DNA from 2 places in the Pseudoalteromonas sp. S408 genome. Region 1 is predicted to be linked to the other one. Evidence: predicted binding sites of a transcription regulator. Region 1 holds the regulator's gene; the other holds the start of a gene.
What was found. Region 1 encodes LexA, which represses DNA repair genes until DNA is damaged. Its sites were predicted from a motif close to TACTGTATNNNNATACAGTA; they were not measured.

Region 1 (8,195 bases):
GGTCGACTAACTGTAATCCTGGCTGAAATAACTCGGCCCTGATCACCATAGCCATTGCGCCACCAATTAAAAACATGGTCAGCGAAAATATTAAATATAAGCTACCAATATCTTTATGATTAGTTGTATAAAGCCAGCGTTTAAAGCCTTTAGCTGGGTGATGAGCATGGTGCGCTTCGTTGGCATTAGGTTGTTCTGCTATGCTACTCATTAGTTAGCCTCCGCGTCGGCATCAAGTGCTGCTTGAATCTCACTAGGCTGAATAACATCACCGGTATCGTTACCCCATGCATTGCGCTTGTAAGTAATAACCGCAGCCAATTGTTTTATAGATAACTGCTTGGCAAATGATTGCATTGCCGTACCTGGGCTACCATAAATAAGTATGTCTATATGACCTTTTATATCTCCAAGTACAATTGGGCTGCCTTTAAGCGCCGGAAATACGCCCGGCAATCCCATACCTGTAGGCTGATGACACGCGGCACAACTTGCCATGTATACCTGAGCACCCAGCTCCATTAACTCTTCTTTTGGTAATGTTTGATCAAGTAAAGCTGCATCAGCTAAAGCAGCTTTTTGTTTAGCTTGTTTAGCGTCGGCAAGCCATACTTTAAAATCAGCTTCAGATTTAGCCTCAACTACAACAGGCATAAATCCATGATCTTTACCACACAGCTCAGCACACTGGCCTCGGTAAATCCCTTCTTCGTTTATGTTGGTCCATGTTTCGTTAATAAAGCCCGGATTTGCGTCTTTTTTAACGGCAAAGTCTGGTACCCACCAAGAGTGAATAACATCATCTGAGGTCATTAAAAAACGAATTTTTTTATTAATTGGCAGTACGAGGGGTTTATCTACCTCAAGCAAATAATTTGGGTTTTTATCTGCTAAATTGGTAATTTCATCTTGAGAGGTTGCAAGCATTGAGTAAAACTCTACGTCTTCTCCCATGTATTCATAATGCCATTTCCACTGCGAGCCAGTCACTTTAATTGTTAAGTCGGCTTTACTGGCATCTTCCATCGCTATTAACGTTTTTGTAGCTGGCACTGCCATCGCAATTAATATAACAAATGGTATAGCAGTCCAAAGAATTTCTACTTTAGTACTTTCGTGGAATTGAGCGGGAACCGCCCCTTTAGATTTTCGATGATGAATGAGTGCCCAAAGCATGATGGCAAACACTATTATTCCAATTACACAACATATAAAAAATATGGTCATGTGTAATTCGTAAACATTTTCACTTATATCTGTAACGCCCTTGCGCATATTATATTGGCTGTTGGCCAACGCTAACTGCGGAAAAACACACAATATAAGCCACAAGGTACAACTAAGTTTACCCATGTGACGACTCCTTTGATGCTGTTGCTAGTGCAAAGCGAAGAGGCATACGGCTTAAACGCCAATTCGTTATTTTTATTTTTGTATTAATGCCATTTGATTTATAAAAAAATTGGCATTCACTGCGCTAGCAACAAATTTATTGTGTGTGCTCAAAACTTAAAAGCGATGAGTATTGCCAGCGTCAGTTCATTAACAATTAGTTAATATTTAACCAGCATGCAAGTTTTTTGTATTAAAAACAAACAATAAATATGTAAAAAGTAGAGAGTTGATTTAGTTTAGCGTAGAAAAAAGTAGCTAAAATCGAGAGTTAGTAAGGGCTGAGAATGAAATAAGGAGTATGAATAAAAAAACAAATTTAAAAAAATAAAAATGCGCACCAAAATAGTGCGCAATTTATAAAATAAGGTAAAGCTACATCCAGTCTGCGTTACGAATAACACCCACTGCCAAGCCTTCAATGTTGAATGATTCAGTTTCAAGGTCGACCTTAATTGGTGCAAACTCGTCATTTTCGGCATGAAGTAATACCTGACGACCTGCCTTTTCAATACGTTTTACTGTTACATCGTCATCAACACGAGCAACCACAACTTGACCATTTTCAGCCACTTGTGTTTTATGTACAGCAAGTAAGTCGCCATCCATAATGCCTATATCTTTCATACTCATACCATTTACGCGCAGTAAAAAGTCAGCAGCTGGTTTAAACATTAATGGATCAATTTTACAGTGGCTCTCAACATGCTCTTGCGCCAAAATGGGTGAGCCTGCCGCAACTCGGCCAATAAGCGGTAAACCTAATTGCTCCGGTTCCTCTTCTTCAACAAGTTGAATCCCTCGGCTTGCGCCTGGCTTCATTTTAATCACCCCTTTTTTGGCAAGGGCTTTTAAATGTTCTTCAGCGGCATTTGCACTTTTAAACCCTAACGTTTGTGCTATTTCAGCACGTGTAGGCGGCATACCAGTGTCTTTAATAAACACTTTAATTAATTCGAGTATTTGAGCTTGGCGTTTAGTTAATGGGCGCATACAACTGGTTTTCCATACAGTACATTTAACTGTGAGTATATACAGTTAAATAAAAATCGCAAATTTAAATTACCCGTTCAAATAGCCAAATTACTTCCTTACGTGTACATTTTAGGTGCTTTCTAAAATAGCCTATAAAAATAGTAACTTGCTTCATTAAATTTAAAGGAATCTATATGAGTATTTGGCATCAACCGATTACATTAGCACTGTGTAAACAATTAGACGAAGGGATTAGTGGCCAAGGTACCCTAATGAAAACCATGGGAATAGAAATAACAGAGATAGGCGATGACTACTTAGTCGCAACTATGCCTGCAATCCCTGCACATCATAATCCTATTGGCATGGTTCATGGCGGCGCTAACGTTGTACTGGCAGAAACGGTAGCCAGCTATGCTGCTAATTTTGTTGTCGATTTCACAAAATTTTACTGTGTTGGGCAAGAAATAAGTGCAAGCCATTTAAAGGCTTCTCGTAATGGTACATTAACGGCAACAGCACGCGCATTTCATATTGGAAAACGTAGCTCAGTATGGGAAATAAAAATCACAAATAGCCGTAACGAACTGTGCTGCGTATCAAAAATGACCGCAGCAGTTGTTGAACGAAAAGCGTAGGTTACTTCTCGAGAGGGTAAATTGTTATTTCCATACCCGCGCCAATAGCAGATATACGAAGTAGTGTATCTGCATGCAAAGCTTGATTAAAACACTTTGGCGATGTGCCTGACTCAAATCCTATATCAAACGTTCTGCGTGAACAGCTTAACCATTGCTTTAATGCATTGCGTGAACACGATTCAATAAGCTCACAAATATGGTTTATTGCTTTGTCTGGTGATTTAACATCGCCAGCTACCTCAATACGCGCTAATTGACGGTATTCGTCTTTGTCATAATGTAAAATCGTTGCGACTTTTTTTAGGTCGGCCACCAGCACACTAATATCTTGTTTTGACTCAAGCTCTAGATCTACATTTAAAAATTGAATTTCCGACATTGTTTCGTATTTATCCTCTAATAGTTACCTTGCAAACTTTAACGCAGTTTTATCGTTATACCAAATCAACACCCTATAAATAGACACTTTATCAGTTAATATTCTTATTTTAGAGTGTTATTGCTACTTACTATTCGCGCTAGTGTGCTGCAACTCAGTTTTAATGCACTAGTGCGACATTTTGTCGCACCCACCTTGCCTACCATTCGCGTAAAATGTTTATTAAAAATAATAAGATAAACACCTATGAAAAAAATATTTAAGCCAGCACGTAAACTTCATAAATGGTTAGGCTATTTATTAGGCCTACAAATTTTAGCTTGGTTGCTTGGCGGTTTAGTGATGAGCGCTATTCCGCTTGAAAAAGTACATGGTAAACACCTAGCAACACGCACTCTAGCCAACCCTTTTAAAAGCAGCGATTACGTCGCATCAATTGATGATATTGTTTCGCAAGTAACTAATCCGACTAAAATAACCTTCACACATTTCTTATTCACCCCACTTATAACTGTAACCAGTAAAGGCAACCCTCAAAGTTTTAATGGCATTACTGGGCAACCATTTAAAGCGCCGAATAAACAGCAAATAATTGCTAATGCGCACGCACATTTACTTATTGATGCTCAACCCGAAAGTACCGCATTATTAGCTGTAGGACCACGAGAAAGCGGTTATAAAAAAAATGTATGGCAAGTACAATTTAACGATACATTTAGCACCACCCTCTATTTGTCATCAGATACAGGCCAAGTGATTACTGTGCGCAGTACACTGTGGCGAATTTTCGACTTTTTTTGGATGCTTCATATTATGGATTATGATGAGCGTGAAAACTTTAATAATCCTTTATTAATTAGCTTTGCAGCAACCAGTGTACTTTTTTGTTTAAGTGGTTTTTTGCTGCTATTGCAAAATATAAGGATTAAACGCAGTTTTAAATAAGTGTATGTTTGCCTGTTAAGCCAGTAAACTAGGCGCTCCTGTAGTTCACGTATGTGATGGATATGACCCGATTGATTTTGGCCTTACTGGCTTGCTGTGTCTGTTTTTCGGTATCAAGTAAAGACTTTACTCGTTTCTCTACTGCTAAAAAGCACTTAATAAAAACACTACCGAACAATGCAAAAAGCCTGTATTGCGGTTGTGATATTAAAAAACAAGGTAAAAAACTAGTGCCAGATCCAACGGGTTGTGGCTATGTACCACGTAATACGTTCACGCGCTCTGGCAAAATAAATCAGCGCGCTTTACGTATTGAATGGGAGCACATAGTGCCGGCATGGGAGTTTGGCCATCAACTACAATGTTGGCAAAACGGCGGGCGAAAAAATTGCCGTAAGGTCAGTGCTAAATTTAGGAAGATGGAAGCCGACATAAACAATTTAGCCCCCGCCATTGGCGAAATAAACGCTGACCGTTCTAATTACCGCTTTGGTATGCTGGGTGAGCCCGCGACCCAATATGGCCAATGTAATGTAAAAGTAAACTTTAAACAACGCGTTGTAGAGCCTCCGCTTTATGCCCGAAAAAAAATTACCGACGCCTATGCTTACATGCAAAAAACGTATGGTTTAAAAATTTCAAAACAACAACAAAAACTCTTTAATGCCTGGCAAAAACAAGACCTAGCACTAAAAAACACGACCAATAAACTGTAATAGCGCCTATCCACTAATAAAGAAATTCAAGCTCCTGCTTTGCAAATAAAAATGACACACTTATTTACATAAAGAAAAAGCTAAACGTTGAATAAATAATCAGGTGTTGTAGTATTTTAAATAACTTATTTACAGGAAGTACTTAGCATGTTTAAAAACAACACACTATCGCTTGCAATTATCAGCGTGCTCTCAACTTTTGCTTTAACAGGTTGTGGTGGAGGCGGAGGTAGCAATAATACACCATCTCCTGTCACGCCACCAACAAGTAGCACACCGACATGGACTGCTGGTGTATTTGAACCGTCAGACGAACTTAAAAACTTTTGTGAAACACCGCGCACAGGTAACGATCCGTTTAATAATAACCAACCATACCCAGACCAAGCTGGTTCAGCCTTATACGAAAAACTATGGCTTCGCTCATGGAGCGACGAAACATACCTTTGGTATGATGAAATTACCGATAACAACCCTGAATCGTTCGATACCGTGGCTGACTATTTTGCTCAACTAAAAACTGAAGAACTAACCGATTCGGGTGCTAAAAAAGATAACTTTCATTTTTCAGAACCCTCTGAAGATTACTTCCAAGAAGCACAGTCGGGCGTCACTTCTGGCTATGGTATTAACTGGGCATTTATTGGTGATTCAGCCGATAGAATTTTACGTGTTGCTTACCTTGAAGATAACTCTCCAGCAAGCCAAATTGGCTTTCAACGAGGCGATACTGTACTTGAAGTTGATGGTGTGAGTATTAATACCAATACCCAAGCAGGCATAGACACTTTAAACGAAGGCTTATTTAGCCCAACCAACGGTGACTCACATACAATTGTTGTACGCAGTAACGACGGCACGGAAAAAACGTTTAATGTCACTGCAGGTAACATCGAGCAGACTCCAGTTCAAAATGTACAAACGATTGTAACAAGCAATAACACGCGCGTTGGGTATATGCAGTTTAATAGTCACATAGGTATTGCCCAAGAAGGACTTATTGATGCAGTAAATAAATTTAAAACCGATAACGTAGACGAACTCGTTATTGATTTTAGATACAACGGCGGTGGTTTATTAGCACTGTCTTCGCAGCTTGCATATATGGTGGCGGGGAGCGCCAATGTACAAAACCGTTTTTACTATCAAACGCAACAAAATGATAAGCAGCCTATTGATTCTCCATTCCCGTTTATTGACGAAGAAATAGACTACTCAACGTTTTTCAGTACTGGCGATAAATTACCTGATTTAAACTTATCTAAAGTGTATGTATTAAGTACATCAGGTACCTGTTCAGCCTCTGAAGCGTTTGTAAATGGCTTAAAAGGGATAGATGCAGAGGTGATACTGATTGGCGATACAACCTGTGGTAAACCATACGGATTTACGCCTACACACAACTGTGGAACAACCTACTACACCATTCAATTTAGTGGCGTTAACAGCAAAGGCTTTGGTGAATATGCCGCTGGCTTTACCCCTACACCAACGCCACAATTTAATGCCGATGTACAAGGATGTGTTGTTAGCGACGACTTTGATAATCAACTTGGTGATAGCAACGAAGCTTTACTATCTGCAGCACTTTTTCATATAGATAATAACGGCGAGTGCCCAATCACAACAACAGTCGCTAATAGTAAAGTAGATGTACCAAGCTTTGCTGCAACTAGCGAAAAACTGCAGCCTTTAAACGCACCAAATGAGCTTACTCGCGGTAACATGGACCTAACATGGCCTACGTTGTCTAAGGAGCAATAATGGTAAAGTTACTGGCAATACTCACTGTATTAATTAGCCTTGGGGGGTGTAATAGTATGAGTAATGCCGTTGCAAAACCTGCGCTTTTAACAGAGGTTAACCCAGGCGTTATTACTGTGCTACAACAGGCCATTATAAAAGCCAAAGGTGGCACGCTAGTTACACTTGCCGACACTGTGTTTACCAAACGTAGCGAGCTTTTGCTAAGCCATGGAAATAGTAAAGATCCAAATGGCATGCCCATAATGGGCGCGCATAATATAAAGTCTGAAAAATTTGTTTTACAAATAATCGGCGAGCAGTGCGTGCTTTATTATCCTAAAAAAGATATGTCTATTGAGCTTAAAAACGTAAGTTGTAAAGCGCAATAAAATACTATTAAAAAGGCACACAGCATTAATACTGTGTGCCTTTATCATTTTTCACTTGGTTTATAAGTCTTGATGCGGACCAAACACTTCGTAATGAATATGCTCATTTTTAACGCCTAGTGCCAGTAACTGGCTTTTCACAAACGCCATAAACCCAGCGGGGCCGCATAAGTAAAAATCGCCATTTTTAAGAGGTAACTGTGTTTTTATGGCCGTTAAATCCATTAGCCCAGTAAAATCAGCCCCATCACTACTTTGATTAAACCACGTCATAGTTTGCAAACAGTTATAAACCGTACTTAATTCATTTAAATAGTGTGCAAACGAGTGCTGCTGAGTATTTTCGCACGCATGTAAATACAGAATGTCGTGATTAGGGTTATCGCTTAATAACGTTTCGAGCATAGCAAGCATTGGCGTTTGCCCAACACCTGCTGAAATAAGTACCGTCGGTTGAGTACTATTGCGTAAAAAGAAATCTCCTGCAGGCGGGTATAGTTCAACTATGTCACCTTGAGCTAGTGAGTGTAAATAATTAGACACCATGCCAGGCTTTGGCTGTAGCTCTTTTTTAACACTAATACGGTAGTTTTTACCGTTACTTTTTTGCGAAATAGAATACTGGCGAATTTCTTCATATTCAGCGCCCTCTGGCTTAACTTTAATACCTAAATATTGGCCAGGTTTATGGGTAATTATAGCTTCGCCATCAACCGGCGTAAGTGTAAAGCTTGTTACTAGCTCAGATTCAACTTGCTTGTTGGTTATTTCAAATTGGCGAGTACCGGCCCAACCACCCAGTGTGTTTTTACTGTGTTCATACAAAGCCGCTTCTTCGGTAATACAAATATCAGCAAGCAATGCGTAAGCTTCACGCCATGCGTATTCTACATCTGGCGTAAATTGATCAGGAATAAGCTCTTTTAAGGTGCCAATTAAATGAGCACCAACAATGGGGTAGTGCTCTGGTAAAATATTTAAACTGGTGTGTTTATGATTAATGCGCGCTAAT
Region 2 (8,195 bases), on a different contig from region 1:
TGGCTCCAACGCCAACTACGCTGTGTGCCTTTAGTATCAATGACTTCAGGCGCACTTAATACAGGGTTAATAACCCCAGAGGGATCTATTTTTAAATCAAGCGGAAACCATAATTGATAGTGCGCAACTTTTGCTAATAGCGTTAAGCTTGCGTTGCTCAATAGGTGCGCAATGCCTGCGGGTACACTACTTTGTAAAGTAAGCTTGTGATTTGGTTTTACTTCCTGATCTTCTGGCTTAAATAAGTCAGAGATAAAGTTTAATTCTTCAGCTGAAAAGTCCATGTTCAACACCGTAAAAATAAAACCCCATAATATGTTAATTAAACAAAATGCTCAATAAGTGTGCAGCGTTATTTGTTTTCTTTACTATAGTTAAAGGTTTTGTGTGGATTTTAGGTAAGGTAAATGTTTGGCATTAGCTGTGCTTGTTACATTTTTAAAATTGAGAGCGTTCATTGTCATTCAAATTAGTTAAAAGCGAATAGCAACTTATTTAAAGTAAGATTTAGTGCCTCCAATGCGCTTTTTAAATCAAGAAGAGGTTTATTATTTTGCAGGTTTATTAAGTTGGCAATTTGCGTCTAGCAAAATATCGATTTTTAAGGTGGCTTTTAAAATACTTTGACCTATCAAGCAGGCGAGGAAAGCATAAAGTCTGGGTTTTAGACGTAATAGGCCGTTTTTAAACTGTTGTTTAGAATGCCTTTTAACTAAATATATTTTTTAAAAAGTAGAGTGTGTGTTTAATCTTCAGGTGAATACCTGTTGGTGACTATTTTATAAACTAAAAGAGGGAGTTATGAATTGGTCGGTATGGAGAGATTCGAACTCTCGACCCCTGCCACCCCATGACAGTGCGCTACCAGGCTGCGCTACATACCGACGTTGAGTGCAATAGTACGTGTATTTTTTTAAAAATCAATAAGCGATTGTTTGTTTGAGTGTTTATTAGGCAAGTGAGCTAAAAAGCTCACTTAAGTTTGGTTATTTAAGCTAGTCTTTATTTAACCAAGTTTTGATCGAGTCGTACATCTCATCTCGTATCAACGGCTGAGCTTTTTTGTTAGGGTGTAGCCCATCGTTTTGCATTAGCTCTGGTTTATCGGCGATATTGAGCATAAAAAAGTTTAGTAAGTGCGTATTAGTTTCTTCGCTGATTTGGCTAAAACTATCTGTAAACATTTTACTGTAGCGGGGACCATAATTAGGTGGAATGTAAATTTCCATCAGTGCGGTCATTGCATTAGCTGCTTGGCTTTTTTGTATAAGTTCAGTTAAGTTAGCCTGCATTTTGTTTACCGGAAAGCCGCGAAGACCGTCGTTTGCACCAAGCTCTATAAGCACATGAGTTGGTTGGTATTGAGTAAGTAATGCATCTAAACGGCGCAATGCACCACCAGAGGTTTCGCCACTAATGCTGGCGTTTACAAGTGCAATGTCGGCTTGCTCGTCATTGTACTTATCTTGTAACAATTTTACCCAGCCTTGCTCTTGTTGAAGGCCATAGGCTGCGCTTAAACTGTCACCGAGTATTAAAATCGTGTTGTCGGCTGCCGCACTCTGCGGTTTGATAACTAAAAATAAAATGAATACTAAACGTAGGATTGAATGAGTCATATGTCAGCGCTTTCTCAATTAAATATAATTCAAGTTAATGGTTTGTCTAAAATAGTAACTACCTTTGAAGGTGAGTTGCCCATCCTCAGCGACATCAGCTTTAATGTCAAGCATGGTGAGTCTGTTGCTATTGTTGGTACGTCCGGGTCAGGTAAATCTACCTTATTAAGTTTACTGGCAGGCTTAGACACTGCGAGTAATGGCGAAATATTTTTAGACGGTGAGCCGCTACATAATTTAGATGAGGAAGCACGTGCAGCACTTCGTGCCGCTAAAATTGGTTTTGTATTTCAGTCTTTTATGTTGGTGCAAAGCTTAACCGCTCTCGAAAACGTAATGTTACCTGCTGAATTAGCGGGAAAAAGTGATGCTAAGGAGCAGGCACTTGCTTTGCTTGAAAAAGTAGGCCTAAGCCATCGAACAGATCATTACCCTTCTCAGCTTTCGGGTGGTGAGCAACAGCGTGTTGCTATTGCACGTGCTTTTATTGGGACACCCAAAATTTTATTTGCTGATGAGCCTTCAGCGAACCTAGACAGTAAAAACGGAAAAATGATTGAGTCGCTGTTGTTCGACTTAAATTCTCAACACGGTACAACGCTCATTTTAGTGACGCACGATGAAGGACTCGCTCAAAAATGTGAGCATATTATCCAGATAGAAGCAGGGTTGCTTGTTAAAAGCGAAGTCGAGGACGTTGCAGATGTGGGCTAAATTAGCGCTTAAATTATTTGCGCGAGAATTTCGCAGAGGTGAGCTAACAGTAATTAGTGCAGCGATTGCTTTGGCGGTATTAACAGTACTCACGTTGTCTATGGTTACAGAGCGAATAGCACAAAGCATCGCCCAAAAAAGCAGTGCATTTATTGCCGCCGACCGAGTTCTTGCAAGTAGCCATGCTATTGATACCGCTTTTATTGAGCAAGCCAAAAGTCAAAATTTACAAACCGCGCAAATGGTGTACTTCGACACCATGTTATTTGCTGACGACGAGATGCAATTTAGTTCAGTAAAAGCTGCGTCAAATGCATACCCGTTGAAAGGGCAGCTTAAGGTAAAAAATACATTAACGGGTGAAACGATTATTGCAAATGCTGGCCCAAGGCCAGGTAACGTATGGCTTAGTGAGTCTGTTTTTTACTCGCTCAATATTGATGTTGGTTCGCAAGTTGAGCTAGGTGCGGCGTTATTCAATGTTGAAAAAGTTATAGTAGAAGAGCCCGATGCGCCATTTAATGTGTTCTCAAGTAGCCGCCGTGTTTTAATAAATATTGCAGATGTGCCCAAAACTGAGGTCGTTCAACCTGGAAGTCGTGTTTTTTACCGCCAGCTTTATGCAGGTAGTGAAGACGACATAAACAGCTTTTATGACTGGTTAAAACCACAAATGAAAGAAAACCAACAATGGTATGGCGTAAAAGACCGCCAATCACCTATTTCTAATAGTTTAAATCGAGCAGAGAGCTTTTTATTGTTGGCGGGTTTACTCGGTATCATTTTAGCTGCAGTGGCTATTGCTGTATCAGCTAAACGTTATTGCGAGCGTCAATACGACCCTGTTGCAATGATGAAAACATTGGGCGGTAGCCGCTCAATGATCCGAAAAATTTATATGCTTCATTTATTGCTTGTCTGTGCAATGGCAGTAAGCATCGGTTTGCTAATTGGTTACGGCTTGCAAGAAATAGCGACGGGGTACTTATCAAAAAGTATGGGCACAGAATTACCCATGGGGGGGTTTAAACCTTGGCTTGTGGCAATTAGCACGGGTGTAATTTGCGCCGTTATGTTTTCTATTAAACCTTTGTTTGACTTGTTCGATATTCCGCCGCTTAGGGTGTTGCGCCGTAACTTAGGCGACAAATTAGCGGTAAGCCGTGTGCATTTGGGTATGAGTGCATTGACCGTGTTTTTGTTAATGTGGTTATTTAGTAACAATATAAAAATAACGCTTATCTTATTTATAACCACACTTACCTTAATTGGCGTGTTGTTTTTAATATCGAAGCTTATTTTTGGTGGTGGCCGAATACTGGGTTTAAAACCAGGTAATAGTTGGTCGTTGGCCATTGCGTCTATTCAAAAACGCGCCAATGTAAATGCTGTTCAACTTATTAGCTTTTCGTTAGCCATTAAACTGCTTCTGTTTTTAGTTGTGCTTAAAAATGACATGATTGCCGATTGGCAGTCGCAATTACCCAGCGATGCGCCAAATGCATTTTTAGTTAATATTACACAAAACGATCTTGAGCCAATTAATAACTACCTCGCTGAAAAAGACATTTTAGTGTCTGACTTCTACCCAACGATTCGAGGGCGGGTCAATGCGGTAAATGGCGAGTTGGTTGCTCGTGAGGTCTCTCTTCAAGACAATGAGAAAAAAGACGAGGAAGCGCGTTCAGGTATTGGCCGTGAGCTAAATTTAACATGGCTTAAAGATGTACCAGCTCAAAACGAAATAATACAAGGCGAGTGGTTTGGTGAAAACGCAGTGGCTGAAGCATCAATTGAAGAGTCAATGTTAGAGCGCCTTGATGTTGAAATAGGCGACACGCTTACCTTTTTAATTGGCGCGCAGTCGTTTGATGCTAAAATTACCAGCGTTCGTACTGTGAATTGGGCAACGCTTAAACCTAACTTCTTTATTATACTCAGCCCAGATGTACTTAAAGATTTTCCGGCAACGTATATTTCGTCGGTTAGGATAGAACCTGAGCAAAAGCGTGACTTTAGCCAACTATTACGTACCTACCCAACAATTACAGCAATCGATGTAGATAACTTTGTAAAGCAAATACAAACCACCATATCTCAAGTTTCACTCGCGATTGGTTTTGTACTTGCCATTGTTGTTTTATGTGGTGCGCTAGTACTTATTTCGCAAGTACAAGCGAGCTTGGGTGAACGGATGCAAGAAATTGTAATTCTGCGAACATTAGGCGCTAAAAGCCGTTTAATTAAAAATGCGACCTTGTACGAGTTTTTATTATTAGGCGGATTAGCTGGTTTAGTTGCTGCATTCTTTAGCGATTTAGCACTGTTAATTGTGCAGCAACAAATGTTTGAACTTTCGGGCAAGCTTCATCCACATATATGGATTATAGGCCCGCTTGCTGGTGGTTTATTTGTAGCAGGGTTAGGTTATTTAATGATTGCCCGTACCCTTAAACAAAATACCCAAGGACTAGTACGCGCTTTGGGGTAAAACTAGTTAATTTTGTTTTAAAAATGCTCGCTTTATATGCGAGCATTTTTGTTTTTGCTTGGTACTGGTATTTTATACAGTGCTCTGGCATTATTAGCCTAATTTACAATAAAAATAACGAGAATGTTACTTGGCCATTATTTTAGGGATCGACCCTGGATCGCGTTTGACTGGTTACGGTGTAGTTGCCCACCAAGGCGCTAAATTTACTTATTTGGGCAGTGGGTGTATAAAATTAGCCGATCATCCTTTTCCGGTTCGCCTTAAAATGATTTATCAGGGCATAACTCAGCTTGTAGAGCAGTTTTCGCCTGAAACGTTTGCTATCGAAAAAGTGTTTATGGCTCATAACCCCGATTCAGCGTTAAAACTTGGCCAAGCTCGTGGTGCGGCCATTGTAGGTGCTGCAATGGCAGATTTACCTGTGTTTGAATATTCAGCAAGGCAAATTAAACAAGCCGTGGTAGGTAACGGCGGTGCAGACAAAAGCCAAGTACAACATATGGTAAAAAATATCTTAAAATTACCGGGTACACCCCAAGCCGATGCTGCAGATGCATTAGCAATTGCTATTTGCCATGCACACTCAGAACAAAATTTAATCAAACTAGCGGGTAGCGCAAGCAAAACCGTTAGAGGACGCTTAAGGAAATAACAATGATCGGCCGCTTAAATGGTATTTTAGTTGAAAAACAACCTCCCGAAATCTTACTTGAAGTAAGCGGTGTGGGTTATGAAGTACAAATGCCAATGACCTGTTTTTACGACTTACCAAAAGTGGGTGAAAACGCGATTGTTTATACTCATTTTGTAGTTCGTGAAGATGCGCAGTTATTGTTTGGTTTTAACAATAAAACAGAACGCGCATTATTCAGAGAGCTTTTAAAAGCAAACGGGGTAGGGCCAAAACTCGGGCTCGCTATTTTATCGGGGATGTCGGCGCAGCAGTTCGTCAGTTGTGTAAATAATGAAGATGCCACATCGCTGGTGAAATTACCGGGCGTGGGTAAAAAAACCGCTGAGCGTTTAGTGCTTGAAATGAAAGACCGTTTAAAAGACTGGGGCAATGATTTATTTACACCGTTTAGCGACAGTGCAGTAATAGAACCCCATAGTGATACATTAGTCGCTAATAATGCAGCCGATGATGCGGTATCGGCACTTGTTGCGTTAGGTTATAAATTGCCTCAGGCGCAAAAGGCGGTAAAATCGGTCAGTAAACCAGATATGTCTACAGAGGTTCTTATAAAAGAATCTTTAAAATCGATGTTGTGAGTAACCCATGATTGAAGCGGATCGCTTAATTGATGCGACTGAAAAAACAAACGAAGACTCGATTGACCGAGCAATTAGGCCAAAGCTGTTGGCTGATTACCGAGGTCAGCCGCATGTTAAGCAGCAAATGGAAATATTTATTGAAGCTGCACGCAGCCGCGACGAGGCGCTTGACCATTTATTAATATTTGGACCGCCGGGTTTAGGTAAAACCACCTTAGCTAATATTGTCGCAAACGAGTTAAACGTAAATATTAAAACCACCTCAGGGCCTGTACTTGAAAAAGCAGGCGATTTAGCGGCACTACTTACTAATCTTGAAGAAGGTGATGTGCTGTTTATCGATGAGATACATAGGCTAAGCCCGCAAGTTGAAGAAATACTTTACCCTGCAATGGAAGATTATCAACTTGATATAATGATAGGTGAAGGCCCTGCTGCGCGCTCTATAAAGTTAGATTTACCACCGTTTACGTTAATTGGGGCTACAACTCGTGCAGGGTCACTTACGTCGCCACTCCGTGACCGCTTTGGCATAGTGCAGCGCTTAGAATTTTATTCAGTCGAAGATTTATCCCACATTGTTGGCCGTTCAGCCCATTATCTTGATTTAGAAATGTGTGACGATGGCGCAAGTGAAATAGCGAAAAGATCGCGGGGCACCCCACGTATTGCTAACCGCTTATTACGCCGAGTGCGAGACTATACGCAAGTCAAATCCGACGGCACTGTAAACGCAGAGGTTGCGCAACAAGCGCTTGACATGATTGACGTAGATAAAAGCGGTTTTGATTACATGGACCGTAAATACCTACTTGCTATTATTGAAAAGTTTATGGGGGGTCCAGTAGGGCTCGATAATTTAGCTGCTGCAATTGGTGAGGAGCGTGAAACCATTGAAGATGTTATTGAACCGTTTTTAATTCAGCAAGGGTTTATTCAGCGAACACCGCGCGGTCGAATTGTGTCTGACAATGCGTACCATCATTTTGGCTTGTTACCTAAAAAAGACTAATTTTAAAAACCTCTCCTAAACTCTTGCTAAAAATTACTTTTAGCAAGAGAACTTCCTTTTATAACGCATTTTAGCTACCAGAAGTGCTTCGCTTTATCATTAACTAGCCTGAACTTTGGTTAAGAGATTTGATAACGTATTGAATCATCTTGATATTTAAATTTATTTTCTCTAGCCAGAGATTTTTAGTAAAAACAAGGCGGATTTACGCGTCAATAGCTAGGCTATTGACGCGTAACTTCAACGACGTTTGCGCAGAAAATAGCTGCTTGAGATAGATTTATTATCCAGAGTTCAGGTTAACCAACAATTCACAGGGCGTTAAGGCATATGTGGCTATTGTGCATTTCATAAAGTTAAATATTGTTAACGCCGACTATAAGCGCCTAATTTTAACGTGAAATTGAGTGTTTAATAAACAACATTTCGCGAAGCAGTAAAGTTTTTGGACTAAACCAAATTTCAGGTAAAAAAAAGCCCGCAAATAATGCGGGCTAACAACAAGTTAAAGGAAGTAATCTGGGGGAACCATGTTTTACACTGTTAGGTTTTATCCAAATAGAGTAAAACACTGTAATACGATTAAAAATCATATTAATTAGAACAGGACCTAATGAAACAATTTCATTTAGTGCGCTAGCTCGGTATGTGATAATAATACGGAATATCCAAAAATTGTTCAAACTAGAAAATTTGTTTTTTCGGATTAAAAAAATTAATGCTTTTAGTTTTATTGTAGTTTGTAATTTGTTTTTTAAATAATCATTTATTTTATAAGTTAATGAAATATGGTGCTTAAGTATAATTTTGTATTATTGTTCGGTATTAGTTTTAGTATTCTGGCTGGTAATATGAATGTAGTTTTGCGTGTTTATGCATTGATTTTGAATAAATGCGGTGTTTTATGATGTTTATTTATATAATTACTCAGTTTAATGTAGGCATTGATATTATTTAAATAAGCTTTTACGTAACTAGGCGTAAAAAATGAACTACATCGCCGATTTTTAACGTTTTTTGTTGGCTATTCATAGCAATATCGTTGTTAGTTTTAAATTGACTCGATACACTAGATGCAACT

Region 2: the regulator LexA is predicted to act here: its motif matches at 4,887-4,906, upstream of ruvC (crossover junction endodeoxyribonuclease RuvC).

The regions. Positions count from the first base shown of each region.
Region 1 covers NZ_PNDY01000032.1:28,514-36,708, reverse strand. Annotated here, with positions in the region: gene ctaD (cytochrome c oxidase subunit I) at 1-211, opposite strand, end outside; gene coxB (cytochrome c oxidase subunit II) at 211-1,353, opposite strand; gene lexA (transcriptional repressor LexA) at 1,768-2,385, opposite strand; gene CWB62_RS17270 (PaaI family thioesterase) at 2,562-3,005, shown strand; gene CWB62_RS17265 (hypothetical protein) at 3,007-3,387, opposite strand; gene CWB62_RS17260 (hypothetical protein) at 3,634-4,332, shown strand; gene CWB62_RS17255 (endonuclease) at 4,395-5,048, shown strand; gene CWB62_RS17250 (S41 family peptidase) at 5,196-6,812, shown strand; gene CWB62_RS17245 (hypothetical protein) at 6,812-7,183, shown strand; gene hmpA (NO-inducible flavohemoprotein) at 7,244-8,195, opposite strand, start outside.
Region 2 covers NZ_PNDY01000027.1:5,325-13,519, reverse strand. Annotated here, with positions in the region: gene CWB62_RS16250 (hypothetical protein) at 1-284, opposite strand, end outside; tRNA gene CWB62_RS16245 (tRNA-Pro) at 808-884, opposite strand; gene CWB62_RS16240 (arylesterase) at 996-1,619, opposite strand; gene CWB62_RS16235 (ABC transporter ATP-binding protein) at 1,620-2,333, shown strand; gene CWB62_RS16230 (ABC transporter permease) at 2,323-4,824, shown strand; gene ruvC (crossover junction endodeoxyribonuclease RuvC) at 4,955-5,479, shown strand; gene ruvA (Holliday junction branch migration protein RuvA) at 5,482-6,099, shown strand; gene ruvB (Holliday junction branch migration DNA helicase RuvB) at 6,107-7,114, shown strand.